Regions from separate parts of the Pseudomonas hygromyciniae genome, predicted to be linked through region 3. Evidence: predicted binding sites of a transcription regulator. Region 3 holds the regulator's gene; each other region holds the start of a gene.
The links. Region 3 encodes FliA, which starts transcription of late flagellar genes. Its sites were predicted from a motif close to CTAAAGTTTNNNNNNNNNNNGCCGNTAA; they were not measured.
Positions count from the first base shown of each region.

Region 1: motA (flagellar motor stator protein MotA) is a predicted target of FliA. The motif match lies at 2,056-2,083, and genes of this name have one in related genera.
Region 2: JTY93_RS21060 (flagellar protein MotY) is a predicted target of FliA. The motif match lies at 3,000-3,027, and genes of this name have one in related genera.

Region 1 covers NZ_CP070506.1:557,997-563,113, reverse strand. The annotation lists gene motB (flagellar motor protein MotB) at 111-1,133, opposite strand; gene motA (flagellar motor stator protein MotA) at 1,137-1,988, opposite strand; gene JTY93_RS02350 (HDOD domain-containing protein) at 2,155-3,690, shown strand; gene JTY93_RS02345 (rhodanese-like domain-containing protein) at 3,749-4,564, shown strand; gene asd (archaetidylserine decarboxylase) at 4,581-5,117, shown strand, end outside.
Region 2 covers NZ_CP070506.1:4,696,339-4,701,455, forward strand. The annotation lists gene JTY93_RS21055 (argininosuccinate synthase) at 596-1,813, opposite strand; gene JTY93_RS21060 (flagellar protein MotY) at 2,028-2,936, opposite strand; gene pyrC (dihydroorotase) at 3,093-4,139, shown strand; gene rnt (ribonuclease T) at 4,136-4,807, shown strand; gene JTY93_RS21075 (peroxiredoxin) at 4,879-5,117, opposite strand, start outside.
Region 3 covers NZ_CP070506.1:1,737,761-1,742,877, reverse strand. The annotation lists gene JTY93_RS07685 (chemotaxis protein CheA) at 1-349, opposite strand, end outside; gene JTY93_RS07680 (protein phosphatase CheZ) at 362-1,150, opposite strand; gene JTY93_RS07675 (chemotaxis response regulator CheY) at 1,169-1,543, opposite strand; gene fliA (RNA polymerase sigma factor FliA) at 1,712-2,452, opposite strand; gene fleN (MinD/ParA family protein) at 2,449-3,282, opposite strand; gene flhF (flagellar biosynthesis GTPase FlhF) at 3,383-4,699, opposite strand; gene flhA (flagellar biosynthesis protein FlhA) at 4,711-5,117, opposite strand, start outside.

The DNA of each region.
Region 1 (5,117 bases), 1.2 Mb from region 3:
GAGCGGGCTTGCTCGCGAAAGCGGTGGGTCAGCCAACCTCAATGTTTACTGGGCCGACGTCTTCGCGGGCAAGCCCGCCCCCACACAAGCCCGCTCCTACACAAAGCGCATCAGCTCCCGGCCGGGGCTTCTCCGGGAGCCTTCACCCCGCCCTCATCAAACAGATTGAGCTTCTGGCGCAACTCATGGGCCGGCAACGGCTGCTGCTCTGGCGGCAGGGCGTTCGGGTCCACCGGCACTTCACCCGGTGCGCCATCGCCCTGGGTCGGTACCGGCGGTGTGGCGCCCTGCTCACCTTCAATGGCGCGCTGGGCCTTTTTGGTCAGCACCACAATATCAATGCGCCGGTTGATCGGGTTGAACGGGTCCTTCACATCAAACAGCTGCGATGACGCAAAACCCACCACGCGCGCTACCTGGGTATCCGGATAACTGCCGGCCACCAGGGCACGGCGCGCAGCGTTGGCGCGGTTGGCGGACAGCTCCCAGTTGCCGAAATCACCCAGGCCCGAATATGGCTTGGCATCGGTGTGGCCGCTGACGCTGATCTTGTTCGGCACCGCCTTGATGGTGTCGGCCATGGCCAGCAGGATGTCTTCGAAGTAAGGCTTCAAGCGCGCACTGCCAGAATCGAACATCGGTCGGCTGGCCGCATCCATGATCTGGATACGCAAGCCGTCCGGAGTGATCTCGAAGTGGATCTGATCCTTGAATTTCTGCAGTTGCGGATTCTCGTCAACCTTGTTCTGCAGTTCTTGCAGCAACAATTCCAGGCGTTCCTGCTCGACCTGTTCGGCCATGCTTTCGACGGTCTGGCGTTCGATCGGGATGTTTTCCTGGGGCGCTTCGGTCTGCACTTCCGGGTTGATGGTGCGCTCAGGAGCCAACTCTGGCGAACCACCGAGGTCGATCACAAACGGCGTGCCACTCTCGGAGAAGCCGATGGGATCCTTGAAATAACCGGCAATGGCGATCTTCTGTTCCGGCGTCGCGGTGGACATCAGCCACAGCACCAGGAAGAACGCCATCATCGCCGTCGCAAAGTCGGCAAACGCAATTTTCCAGGCGCCGCCGTGGTGCCCGGCAGCGAAGCGCTTGACGCGCTTGATGATGATTGGCTGGTTGTTTTCCATGGCTTAGCGACCGCGAACTGCTTGTTCCAGCTCGGCAAAGCTCGGACGATGCTTCGGATACAACACTTTGCGCCCGAACTCCACGGCCAGGGACGGCGGCATGCCGGAAGCGGATGCCACCAGCGACGCTTTGATGGCTTCGTAGATATTGAGCTCTTCCTTGGCATCGTGGGCCAGGGAGGTGGCCAGCGGACCAAAGAAACCATACGCCGCGAGAATACCGAAGAAGGTCCCCACCAACGCTGCACCCACGTGCATGCCGATCGCGGCCTGGTCGCCTTCGCCCAGAGACGCCATGGTCACCACGATACCCAGTACTGCCGCGACAATACCGAAGCCGGGCATGCCGTCGGCGATGCCGGTCACAGCGTGGGACGGGTGTTCGAGTTCTTCCTTGAGGCTGAACAGCTCCATGTCGAACAAGCCTTCCAGCTCGTGCGGGGCCATGTTGCCGGAGGACATGATGCGCAGGTAGTCGCAGATGTAGGCCGTCATGCGGTCGTCTTTGAGCACGGCCGGGTACTTGGCGAAGATCGGGCTGGCCGCAGCGTCCTCGATATCCCCCTCGATAGCCATCATGCCTTCACGGCGGCTCTTGTTGAGGATCTCGTAGACCAGGCCCAGCACTTCCAGGTAGAAGGTGTGGGAAAAGCGCGAGCTGAACATGCCCAGCGACTTTTTGACCACGTGCATCGTCATGTAGCCGGGGTTAGCCTGCAGGAAAGCGCCAAACGCCGCACCGCCGATGATCAGCACTTCGAAGGGCTGGATCAGCGCAGCAATTTTACCGTGGGACAGAACGTATCCGCCGAGCACGCTCGCGATGACGACGATGATGCCGATAATTTTAGCCATAGGGGATGAGTACTTGCGCCGTCGGGTTCATGGACATATTCGGAAGATCTAAAAACTCTTCTTCTACTTATCGGCAAAACTGCGCCAGACTATAGCCCGTTAAGGCGAAAAGCCAGTTCGGCCCGCTCCGGGCGTGTTGACCGCAAGTGATGATCGCGCCCCAATCATGGCAAACGAAACGACAGTCCCAACGACAAAACCCAACTCTCTGGCTGGCTGGATAAAGCGCCTGGACGAGATTCGCCTGCCCGTCCCGCAAGCGAGCCACATGGCCGTGTGCAAGGCCATCGGCGATAGCCGCCGTTCGTTGCGAGATATTGCAGAGCTGATGCAAGACAGCCCGGCACTGGTCCTGAGCGTCATGCGCGAAGCCAACAACCAGGCCCACGGCAGCCTGGCAGAACCCGCAGAAAACCTTGAAGTGGCGATCAACCGCCTCGGCCTCAAGCGCACCGAAGAATTGCTCGCGCGCCTGCCGTCAGTGCCACTCAATGAAATCCCCGTGGCCCTGCGCCAACTGCAACTGATCAGCCAACATGCCTCGCAGCAAGCCAGCGGCCTGTTCGCCAGCCGCCTGGCGCGCCTTTGGCAGGATATCCATTGGGGCAGCCTGCTGTTTCTCTCGCCGCTGTGGCCGATGGCCGTGGCCTACCCCAAGCTCCTGGAAGAATGGGAACTGCGGGTGATCCACAAGGGCCAGTCGGCACGCAAGGTCGAGCAGGAGCTGTTTGGCGTGCGCCTGCTGGAGCTGTGCCTGGGGCTGACCGAGGCCTGGCGCCTGCCCATCTGGGTGTCCCAGGGCTACCAACTGCTGCTCAAGGAACAACGCTTGCTGGTCAAGGCCCTGCACATCGCCCGCGATGAAGTGCCGCTGAGCCAGCAGCAAAAACTCGATGACGACCCCGCGTTGCGCCGCTGGCTGAACCAGCCGGCCAACACCGTGCTACTGGCCAATGGCATGGCACTGGCGGCGCAAGAGTCCTGGACCTGCCCGCACACCCAGCGCTGGCAGTACCTTACCGCGCTGTACCTGCAGCAACCGCTGGCTGATGTGCAGCAGCAAGTGCACCAACAGGCCGCCACCAGCGCCCGCCATACCCTGACCGCTGGTCTCTGGCATCCGGCGTTGGCGCTGATCTGGCCGTGGCACGTGCAGCGTGTGCATCGCGGCCTGCTGCCAGCACCGCCACCCACAGCCGAAGCCCTGGCAATCTGGCGCAAGCGGTGCAGCGAGTTGTTGGTAGAGCCGAGCCGCTTCGCCAACGCCATGCACTTGACCACCTGCGCCAAGGAAGCCCTGGTGGCCAGCGGCATGCAGCGCGTCATGCTGCTGATGGCCGACAAGGCCTTGGCCACGTTGCGCGTGCATCAGGTCGACGGCCTGCCCAAGGACGCCGCCAACCTGAGCCTTGAGACCGCACAAAGCACGCTGCTGCAACGCCTGCTGGAGAAGTCTGCGCAGGTGCGCCTGACCCCGGACAATCACGCACAATTCGCGGCGCTGCTGCCTGCCTCAGTGCGACGTCTGTTCGTGGGCGAGCACCTGCTGTTGCGTTCCCTGAGTTGTAATGGCCGGGTGGTGATGCTGATGATTGCCGACCAGGGTGGCGGGCCGTTCTCCGAAACCACCGTGCAGGCCTTCGGCAAAACCGCCCAATGCATCGAGAAAGCCCTGCACTGCTTTACCAACCGCACCACCTGATGCTTGCGTTACAATCGCCCTCTTTTATCGCCCAAACCTAGTGCCCGGGAGACCTCACATGCCTGACTTTTCTGGCTTGCCGCTGGTGATCGAGCCCAGCGATCTGCTGGATCGCCTCGCCGCCGAGCAGTTGATTCTGGTGGACCTCACCAGCGCCGCACGCTACGCCCAAGGGCATATCCCCGGCGCGCACTTCGTTGATCCCAAGCGCACCCAACTGGGCCAGCCACCCGCACCGGGGCTGCTGCCGGCCAAGGCCGACCTGGAAAAGCTGTTCGGCGAACTGGGCCACACCCCGGATGCCACCTACGTGGTGTACGACGACGAAGGCGGCGGCTGGGCCGGGCGGTTCATCTGGTTGCTCGACGTGATCGGCCACAAGAAATATCACTACCTCGATGGCGGCCTGCTGGCTTGGCTGGATGAACAGCACCCGGTGTCCACCGAGGTCGCCGCCGCCGTTACAGGGCCGGTCAGCCTGACCCTGCACGACGAACCCACCGCCACCCGCGAGTACCTGCAAAGCCGCCTCGGCGCGGCCGACCTGGGCATCTGGGATGCCCGTGGCCCGCTGGAGTACTCCGGCGAAAAAGTCCTCGCTGCCAAAGGCGGGCATATTCCCGGCGCGGTGAACTTCGAGTGGACTGCCGGCATGGACAAGCCGCGCAACCTGCGGATCCGCCGCGACATGCCGCAGATCCTCGAAGCCCTGGGCCTGACCAAAGACAAAGAAATCATTACCCACTGCCAGACTCACCACCGTTCTGGCTTCACCTATCTGGTGGCCAAGGCACTCGGTTATCCGCGAGTCAAAGGTTATGCCGGTTCCTGGGGCGAATGGGGCAACCACCCCGACACCCCCGTCGAGATTTAAGGTTTAAGGACAGTTCATGAAAAAGCGTTTGTTTATCCTCAGCCAGTACCTGCTGCCCCATCACCTGCTGTCGCGCCTGGCCGGCTGCATTGCCGAGTGCCGCGTGCGCTGGTTCAAGAATGCCTTCACCACCTGGTTCGCCAAGCGTTACCAAGTGGATATGTCCCAGGCACTGGTGGAAGACGTGACCGCTTACGAGCACTTCAACGCCTTCTTCACCCGCGCCTTGAAAGACGGCGCGCGCCCACTGGACCCAACCCCGGGCGCAGTGTTGAGCCCGGCAGACGGTGCGGTCAGCCAGCTCGGCCCGATCGAGCATGGCCGTGTATTCCAGGCCAAGGGCCACAGTTTCAGCGTGCTGGAATTGCTCGGTGGCGACGCCGCCGTTGCTGCGCCCTTCATGGGCGGTGACTTTGCCACCATCTACCTGTCGCCGAAGGACTACCACCGCGTGCACATGCCATTGGCCGGCACCCTGCGGGAAATGGTCTACGTGCCTGGGCGGATTTTCTCGGTCAACCAGACCACCGCCGAAAACGTGCCGGAGTTGTTT
Region 2 (5,117 bases), 3.0 Mb from region 3:
ATTATTCAGAACCAGCACAATAGCCTAGTCGTTTCCTCCTTGGCATAGCACTCCCCCCCAAGTAACGACAAGCAGAGACCCAACCCACAAAGTTATGAGAATAGACCTACAAAAAAACGCCTATATGGATGTGTCGGTTTTTGTTCGGCCTTTCAGAACTTTCCGTGGGCAAACATATTTTGAGCCAAAAAAGCCCCCTGCGCCCCGGAAACGTAAACGGGACGCACGCCATTCACAGCAAATACCTATTGCACAGCCAGCTTGTACGGGGGCCGCAGCCCTCCCAAGGCGTTTCCAAAAAGTTCCCACGTGCAACAGCCACTGACAATACCTGGAATTATCTGACAGATAATTCCACAAACTAAATAAAACGCTTCATCCGTCCTACTTAATAACCGAATGAATTTAAACACAAATAACGCCAGACACCTGACAGACCAACTTCCAGATACAAAATCCAAGCATAAAAAACCAATAAACACCGACAGCCCCACTCCCGGGAACAATATTAAACATCAATAAACGCTCACCTGATTTCAGGCAAAAAAAATGGCCCCTCTTACGAGGAACCATTTTTTATGAGGCTACAGATACTTCAGAACAACTTGCGGCCTTTGTTCGCCGCAATGCGCATGCGCAGTGCGTTGAGCTTGATGAAACCCGCAGCGTCAGCCTGATTGTAAGCACCGCCATCTTCTTCAAAAGTGGCGATATTGGCATCGAACAGCGACTCATCGGACTTGCGACCGGTAACGATCACATTACCCTTGTACAGTTTCAGGCGCACAACGCCATTCACATGGACCTGGGACGCGTCGATCATCTGTTGCAGCATCAGGCGCTCAGGGCTCCACCAGTAGCCGGTGTAGATCAGGCTGGCGTACTTGGGCATCAGCTCATCCTTGAGGTGCGCCACTTCGCGGTCCAGGGTGATGGACTCGATGGCGCGGTGAGCGCGCAGCATGATGGTGCCACCTGGCGTTTCGTAGCAGCCACGGGACTTCATGCCCACGTAGCGGTTCTCTACGATATCCAGACGACCGATACCGTGCTCGCCACCAATACGGTTCAGGGTCGCCAGTACGGTGGCCGGGGTCATTTCGACGCCGTCCAGCGCAACGATATCGCCGTTGCGGTAGGTCAGCTCAAGGTACTGCGGCTTGTCGGGAGCGTTCTCCGGGGAGACGGTCCACTTCCACATGTCTTCTTCGTGCTCGGTCCAGGTGTCTTCCAGCACGCCGCCTTCATAGGAGATATGCAGGAGGTTGGCGTCCATCGAGTACGGGGACTTCTTCTTGCCGTGGCGCTCGATCGGGATTGCGTGTTTTTCAGCGTAATCCATCAGTTTTTCGCGGGACAGCAGGTCCCACTCACGCCAAGGGGCAATCACTTTTACGCCGGGTTTCAAGGCATAGGCGCCCAGTTCGAAACGCACCTGGTCGTTGCCCTTGCCGGTGGCGCCATGGGAAATGGCGTCTGCGCCGGTTTCGTTGGCAATTTCGATCAGGCGCTTGGCGATCAGCGGACGCGCGATGGAAGTACCCAGCAGGTACTCGCCTTCGTAGACGGTGTTGGCGCGAAACATCGGGAAAACGAAATCGCGGACGAATTCTTCGCGCAGGTCGTCAATGTAGATCTCTTTGACGCCCATGGCTTGCGCCTTGGCTCGTGCAGGTTCGACCTCTTCACCCTGACCCAGGTCAGCGGTAAAGGTCACCACTTCACAGTTATAAGTATCCTGCAGCCACTTGAGGATCACCGAAGTGTCCAGGCCGCCGGAATACGCGAGAACGACCTTGTTTACGTCGGCCATGCCATCACTCCACGGGGTTTTACGGAAAGGCGTCGATTCTACCGATCAAAACCGTGAAATTACAGGGGCGCGACAGCAAATGAAGATAAAGCGACAGATTATGTCGGGCGAGCGACGAATGGCCGCACCTTAAAACGCCTTGGCTGTGGGGAATCAGATGCCTAGCGTCATCGTTGACGAGCATCGCTGGCCAGCCAGCTCCCACAGAGAAGTATCAGGAGGTCGCTGCCGCATTCGCCGGGGCCGTGGCCTGGGGCGCCGGTTTTTCGGGGGCAGGCACGCGGTCGAGGTGGATATTGACCCGCCGGTTCTTCGCCCGGTTGGCCGGATTGGTGTTGGGGACCAGTGGATAACGCTCACCATGAAAACGCAGGACAATCTGCGACTCAGGGATGCCGTTGGCCTTGAAGAAGTCCATCACCGCCAGACCCCGGCGCCGTGACAGGTCACGATTGGTCAGGCGGTTGCCGCTGTTGTCCGAATGGCCGTCCAGTTCGATATGGTTGACGGTAGGGTCGGCCTTGATGAATTCAAGCATCACCATCAGCTTGGCCTTGGCTGCCGGATCCAGGTCAATCCCCCCGCCCGGAAAACCGACTTCAGCCTGCTTGACCTGCTCGAAGTTCATCGGCAGCAACTTCGCGGTACACAACTGGTAGTCGCTATAGGCCTTATTGAATCGCACCGGCAGCAGACGGATTTCCGAATAGCCGCCGTCCCTGGAATAGTGGCGCACGGTAGGGGTGCGGCCATCCAGCAAGCCATTGAACAGGCGTCCGGCCTGGGCTTGAGAGCTGTTGAACAGCACATCGCCGCTGCCCGCACGCACGGCACCGAGGTTGATATCACCGCGCCCCGGCTGCCACGGCGCGGCCGCCGCCAATAACGTCGCGGAACCGACGCCCAGCGCACTATTGTAGGCTTTCAGGCGAAATGTCGCCTGCTCGCCGGCCCTGCGCACGAACTCACCCGAGCCAAAATCGGCGATAGGCTGGCTCAAGCGGCACTCGAACTTGTCGCCTTCCACCTTCCACTCGACATTCTCCAGGCGCGTCTGGAATGTCAGGGCCATCGCGGGCAAGCTGGCGAACACGCTGAGCAGGGCTAGATATTGCTGGCGCACGGGCGGCTCCACTGGTTTCTACAACACATCAAGGCGTCATACATCGTTAAGGCATACCCAGGGATATCGGTCGCGTCCTGCAAAACTTGATAGCGAGTGCCTGCAAGAGTCTTTTCCGGTAGCATTCCCACCAGATTGACCCGCCTGGAATCCCCAATGTCCGACCGCCTGACCCTGCTGCGTCCCGACGACTGGCATATTCATCTTCGCGATGGTGCTGCGTTGCCCCAAACCGTGGCCGATGTTGCGCGCACGTTTGGCCGTGCCATCATCATGCCTAACCTGGTACCTCCGGTGCGTAATGCCGCTGAAGCCGACGCCTATCGCCAGCGCATCCTCGCTGCGCGACCGGCCGGTAGCCGCTTCGAACCGTTGATGGTGCTCTACCTGACCGACCGCACCCAGCCCGCCGAAATACGCGAAGCCAAGGCCAGCGGTTTCGTGCACGCCGCCAAGCTGTACCCGGCCGGCGCCACGACCAACTCCGACTCCGGCGTAACCAGTATCGACAAGATCCTGCCCGCCATCGAAGCCATGGCCGAAGTGGGCATGCCGCTGCTGATCCACGGTGAAGTCACCCGTGGCGATGTGGATGTGTTTGATCGCGAGAAGATCTTCATCGACGAGCACATGCGCCGTGTGGTCGAGCTGTTCCCGACGCTCAAGGTCGTGTTCGAGCACATCACCACCGCAGACGCCGTGCAGTTCGTCACCGAGGCTTCGGCCAACGTCGGCGCAACCATCACCGCGCACCACCTGCTATACAACCGCAACCACATGCTGGTGGGTGGGATTCGGCCGCACTTCTATTGCCTGCCGATCCTCAAGCGCAACACCCATCAGGTGGCGTTGCTCGATGCGGCTACCAGTGGCAGCGCAAAGTTCTTCCTCGGCACCGACTCGGCGCCCCACGCCCAGCACGCCAAGGAAGCCGCCTGCGGTTGTGCCGGCTGCTACACCGCCTATGCGGCGATCGAGCTGTACGCCGAAGCCTTCGAATCGCGCAACGCCCTGGACAAACTCGAGGCCTTCGCCAGCCTCAATGGCCCACGTTTCTATGGCCTGCCGGCGAATACCGACCGTATTACCCTGGTCCGTGAAGACTGGACCGCCCCCACCAGCCTGCCATTTGGCGAGCTGACCGTTATCCCGCTGCGCGCCGGTGAAACACTGCGCTGGCGCCTGCTGGAGGAACACAAGTGAGTGAAGACCATTACGACGACGAACAGGAACACAGTGGCGGCGGTTCGCGCCACCCAATGGCCGAGCGTTTCCGCGGCTATCTGCCTGTCGTTATCGACGTAGAAACCGGCGGCTTCAATTGCGCCACCGATGCACTGCTGGAAATTGCGGCGACCACCATCGGTATGGACGAACAGGGTTTTGTGTATCCAGAACACACCCACTTCTTCCGCGTCGAGCCGTTTGAAGGCGCCAATATCGAAGCCGCAGCCTTGGAGTTCACCGGGATCAAGCTCGACCATCCACTGCGCATGGCCGTCAGCGAAGAAGCGGCGTTGACCGACATCTTCCGTGGCGTACGCAAGGCCTTGAAGGCCAACGGCTGCAAACGCGCGATCCTGGTCGGCCACAACAGCAGTTTTGACCTGGGCTTTCTCAACGCCGCCGTGGCACGCCTGGACATGAAGCGCAACCCGTTCCACCCGTTCTCCAGCTTTGACACCGCCACCCTGGCTGGCCTGGCTTATGGCCAGACCGTACTGGCCAAAGCATGCCAGGCAGCCGGTATCGACTTCGACGGTCGCGAGGCCCACTCGGCTCGCTACGACACCGAGAAGACCGCCGATCTGTTCTGCGGCATCGTTAACCGCTGGAAACAGATGGGCGGCTGGGAAGATTTCAGCGACTGATTACGTCGCCAAATCCCACGCATAAAAAAACCGGCCCTCTCAGGCCGGTTTTTTTTCACCGCGAATCTGGCTTACAGCTTGCCAGCGTTCTCGGTCAGGTAAGCCGCAACGCCTGCTGGCGAAGCGTTCATGCCCTTGTCGCCTTTTTTCCAGTTGGCCGGGCAGACTTCGCCGTGCTCTTCGTGGAATTGCAGAGCGTCGACCAGGCGGATCAGCTCTTCCATGTTACGGCCCAGCGGCAGGTCGTTGATGATCTGCGAGCGCACAACGCCCTTGTCGTCGATCAGGAACGCGCCACGGAAAGCCACGC
Region 3 (5,117 bases):
GGGTGGCGGCAGTAATCGGAGCGCGTTCACGCACTTCGTTGAACATGCCATTGACCGCGTCCAGGGCTTCGAGGATCACGTCCATCAATTCCGAATCAACGTGCCGCTCACCCTTGCGCAGGATGTCGAACACGTTTTCGGCGATGTGGCAGCACTCCACCAGCTCATGGAGCTGGAGGAAGCCGGCGCCCCCTTTTACAGTGTGAAAACCGCGAAAAATTGCATTGAGCAGGTTCGCATCATCCGGTCGGCTTTCCAGCTCGACCAGTTGCTCGGACAACTGCTCTAGAATTTCGCCGGCCTCTACAAGGAAATCCTGAAGGATTTCTTCATCGGCGCCGAAGCTCATATTGCGTGCTCCTTAGAAGCCTAAACTGGACAGCAAATCGTCTACGTCATCTTGACCTGACATAACGTCTTCACGTTTATCGGCATGAATCTGCGGACCTTCACCCTTGGCGAGGTGTTTTTGTGGATCTTTTTCCGAGAGGATCGCTTCGCGGTCATGTTCAATGCCGGCAAAACGGTCGACTTGGCCAGCCATCAGCACCAGTTTGAGCAGGTTGCTTTCCACTTCGGTGACCAACAGGGTCACGCGCTTGATCACCTGACCGGTGAGGTCCTGGTAATCCTGGGCCAGCAGGATGTCATTGAGGTTGCTGGAAACCGTGCGGTTTTCCTGCTCGCTGCGTGACAGAAAACCTTCGACCCGACGCGCCAGCTCACGAAATTCTTCAGCACCGACTTCGCGGCGCATGAAACGCCCCCAGTCAGCGCTCAACGCCTTGGCCTCATTGGCCATGCCGTTGACCAGGGGCGTGGCGTTTTCCACCAGGTCCATGGTGCGATTGGCTGCCGCCTCAGTCAGCCTGACCACATAGGACAAGCGTTCGGTGGCATCAGTGATCTGCGAGATTTCCTCGGCCTGGGGCATGTGCGGGTCGATCTGGAAATTGACGATCGCACTGTGCAACTCACGGGTGAGCTTGCCCACTTCCTGGTACAGGCCGCGGTCGCGGGTCTGGTTGAGCTCATGGATCAACTGCACTGCGTCGCCGAACTGGCCTTTTTCCAGGCTTTCGACGAGTTGGTGAGCATGTTTTTTCAGGGTCGACTCAAAGTCGGCCTGCGATGATTCTTTATGCTCCATAGCTCCCCCGTGGCAGCATCAATGACCGATGCGTTCGAAGATTTTTTCAATCTTCTCTTTCAAGGCCAGTGCAGTGAATGGCTTGACCACGTAGCCGTTGACCCCCGCCTGGGCGGCTTCGATGATCTGTTCACGCTTGGCTTCAGCGGTCACCATCAGCACAGGCAGGCTGCGCAGTTTTTCATCCGCGCGCACGTGGCGCAGTAGATCAATGCCGGTCATGCCAGGCATGTTCCAGTCAGTTACCAGAAAGTCGATGCTCCCGCTGTTGAGGATCGGAATCGCAGTAATGCCGTCATCCGCCTCGACCGTGTTAGTGAACCCAAGGTCACGCAACAGGTTTTTTATGATCCGCCGCATCGTTGAGAAGTCATCAACGATGAGGATTTTCATGTTCTTGTCCAATTCGACCTCCAAGCAGTCTTAAACGCGTCCAGCACCTGGGCGCGCCATATCATTCAACAGGCATTACACAAAAAGGACTGCTAGGGCACTCCACGAGCCGCTCCCGCCCGGCTCGCGCCCTGGCGGTTATCGTTCACAGTGTCCCCACACTGCCTGTCAGCGCGCTCGCCACTCTCCCAAACGCCCCCGCAAGCGGGCCGCGCATTGGCTATGTAGCTGGCTGACCCGCGATTCGCTGACCCCCAGGACCTCACCGATTTCCTTGAGGTTCAGCTCTTCGTCGTAGTACAGCGCCAACACCAGCCGCTCACGCTCCGGCAGATTGGCAATCGCGTCCGCCAGGGCGCCCTGGAAGCGTTCATCTTCCAGGTCGCGTGAAGGCTCCTGGTGAGCGCTCGCGCCGTCCTCGTGCAGCCCTTCATGTTCGCCGTCCTGTAGCAGGTCGTCGAAACTGAACAGGCGGCTGCCCAAGGTATCGTTCAAAATCCCGTAGTAATCGTCGAGACTCAATTGGAGTTCGGCCGCAACTTCGTGATCTTTAGCGTCGCGACCGGTTTTTGCTTCAATTGAGCGAATTGCGTCACTCACCATCCGGGTATTGCGGTGGACCGAACGCGGCGCCCAATCACCTTTACGCACTTCATCGAGCATCGCGCCACGGATACGGATACCCGCATACGTCTCGAAACTCGCCCCCTTGCTCGCGTCGTACTTGGTCGACACTTCGAGCAAGCCGATCATCCCGGCCTGGATCAGGTCTTCGACCTGGACACTGGCGGGCAGGCGTGCCAGCAGGTGGTAGGCAATGCGCTTGACCAGAGGCGCATAGCGCTCGATCAATTCGCCCTGGCTGTCACGCGCTGATTTTTTGTAAAGGTTGTAGCCGCTGGCTGTCATAGCACCGGTCCTGCACTCGTCTGATGCACCAATCGCTCGACGAAAAACTCCAGATGCCCCCGGGGATTGGCGGGCAGTGGCCAGGTATCGACCTTCTGAGCAATTGCCTTGAACGCCAACGAGCATTTCGAACGAGGGAACGCTTCGTAGACTGCACGCTGCTTTTGCACAGCCTTGCGCACACACTCGTCATAGGGAACTGCGCCGACGTATTGTAAGGCGACATCGAGGAAGCGATCCGTGACCTTGGTCAACTTGGCGAACAGGTTGCGCCCTTCTTGTGGGCTCTGGGCCATGTTGGCCAGCACACGGAAGCGGTTCATGCCGTAGTCACGGTTGAGCAGTTTGATCAGGGCGTAAGCGTCGGTGATCGAGGTGGGTTCGTCGCAGACCACCAGCAACACTTCTTGGGCGGCGCGCACGAAGCTGACTACCGACTCGCCAATCCCGGCAGCGGTGTCGATCACCAGCACGTCGAGGTTGTCGCCGATATCACTGAAGGCCTGGATCAGGCCGGCATGCTGCGCCGGGCTCAGATGCACCATGCTCTGGGTGCCGGAGGCGGCCGGGACGATACGAATCCCCCCTGGCCCCTGCAACAGCACATCGCGCAGCTCACAGCGGCCCTCTATGACATCGGCCAGGGTGTGTTTGGGCGTCAGTCCCAGCAGAACGTCAACGTTCGCCAGGCCCAGGTCGGCATCCAGCAGCATGACGCGGCGGCCAAGCTCTGCCAGGGCCAGGGACAAATTCACTGACACGTTAGTTTTCCCGACGCCACCTTTGCCGCCGGTCACCGCGATCACCTGTACGGGATGCATGCTGCCCATGTTCTTTCTTTACCTTGTCTTGCTTAGCCGCAGGCTACATAGGGTGGCCGCGGTAGCAGACCATCGATGTAGGTACATTGCACTGTGTTTCATGTTGCCTTCAGCCGACCCGCTTGGCTGGGTTGTGATAGAGGTCGGCGAACATATCCGCCATAGCCTCTTCACTGGGTTCATCCTGCATTTGCACACTGACTGCACGGCTGACCAACTGATGACGGCGCGGCAGATGCAAGTCATCCGGGATCCGCGGCCCGTCGGTCAGGTAGGCGACCGGTAATTCATGGCTGATGGCAAGGCTCAACACTTCGCCAAGGCTTGCGGTTTCATCCAGCTTAGTCAGGATGCAACCGGCCAGCCCGCAACGCTTGTAGCTGTGGTACGCAGCAGTCAGAACCTGTTTTTGGCTGGTTGTTGCAAGTACCAGGTAATTTTTCGACTTGATCCCGCGCCCGGCCAGGCTTTCCAGCTGCATGCGCAACGCCGGATCGCTGGCTTGCAGGCCGGCGGTATCGATCAGCACCACGCGCTTGCGCAGCAGCGGGTCGAGGGCGTTGGCCAGGGATTGGCCCGGGTCGACATGGGTCACCGGTACATTGAGGATGCGGCCCAACGTCTTGAGCTGTTCCTGGGCACCGATGCGGTAGCTGTCCATGCTCACCAGCGCAATATTGTGGGCGCCGTACTTGAGTACATAACGGGCGGCCAGCTTGGCCAGGGTGGTGGTCTTGCCCATGCCGGCAGGGCCGACCATGGCAATCACGCCACCTTCTTCAAGGGGTTCGATTTCCGGGGTCTGGATCATCCGCGCCAGGTGGGCCAGCAACATGCGCCAGGCTTGGCGAGGCTCTTCAATGCCGGTGGTCAGCTCCAGCAGGTCGCGCGACAACGGGCCGGACAAGCCGATGCGTTGCAGACGACGCCAGAGATTGGCCTGTTGCGGCTTGCTGCCTTGCAACTGGTTCCAGGCCAGCGAGCCCAACTGCACTTCCAGCAGTTCGCGCAGGCCATTGAGTTCAAAGCGCATCGAGTCGAACACGCGCTGGTCGACCGCAGCGGCCGGTGCTGGCGCGGCGGGACGTGGCGGCTCGACGAAAGTCGGTTCTACCAGTGGCTCGGCCGCAGTCAGCGGCAGGCCGGCAAACAATTGGCGATTGGTGGTCGCATCGCTGTCGCCACGCATGCTCAGCTCGGCCTGGGCCGAGACAATGCGCGAGGCGGTCTTGCGCAACTCGTCTTCGAGTTCCATGTTCGGCACGCGCGGCGCCAGGGCCTGGGGTTTGTAATCCAGGGCAGCCGTCAGCTCGACACCGCCGGCAATGCGGCGGTTACCGATAATAGCCGCGTCGGCGCCCAGTTCATCACGAACCAGCTTCATGGCCTGACGCATATCGGCGGCGAAAAAACGCTTTACTTGCATAACCCACTACCTCAGCCGTTGGGCCCTACTGTCGCGACGATAGTCACTTGCTTATTGTCAGGAATTTCCTGGTAAGCCAAAACGTGCAAATTTGGTACTGCCAAGCGTCCAAACCGCGACAACATCGCCCGGACGGGGCCTGCCACCAGCAGAATCACCGGTTGGCCCTGCATTTCCTGGCGCTGTGCGGCGTCGATCAACGAACGCTGCAGCTTTTCAGCCATGCTTGGTTCCAGCAGAACGCCCTCTTCCTGGCCCTGTCCTGCCTTCTGGATACTATTGAGCAATATTTGTTCCAACCTTGGTTCCAAGGTGATCACAGGCAGCTCAGAGTCAAGCCCTACAATGCTTTGGACGATGGCACGCGACAATCCGACGCGCACCGCTGCCACCAGCGCGGCAGTATCTTGACTCTTGG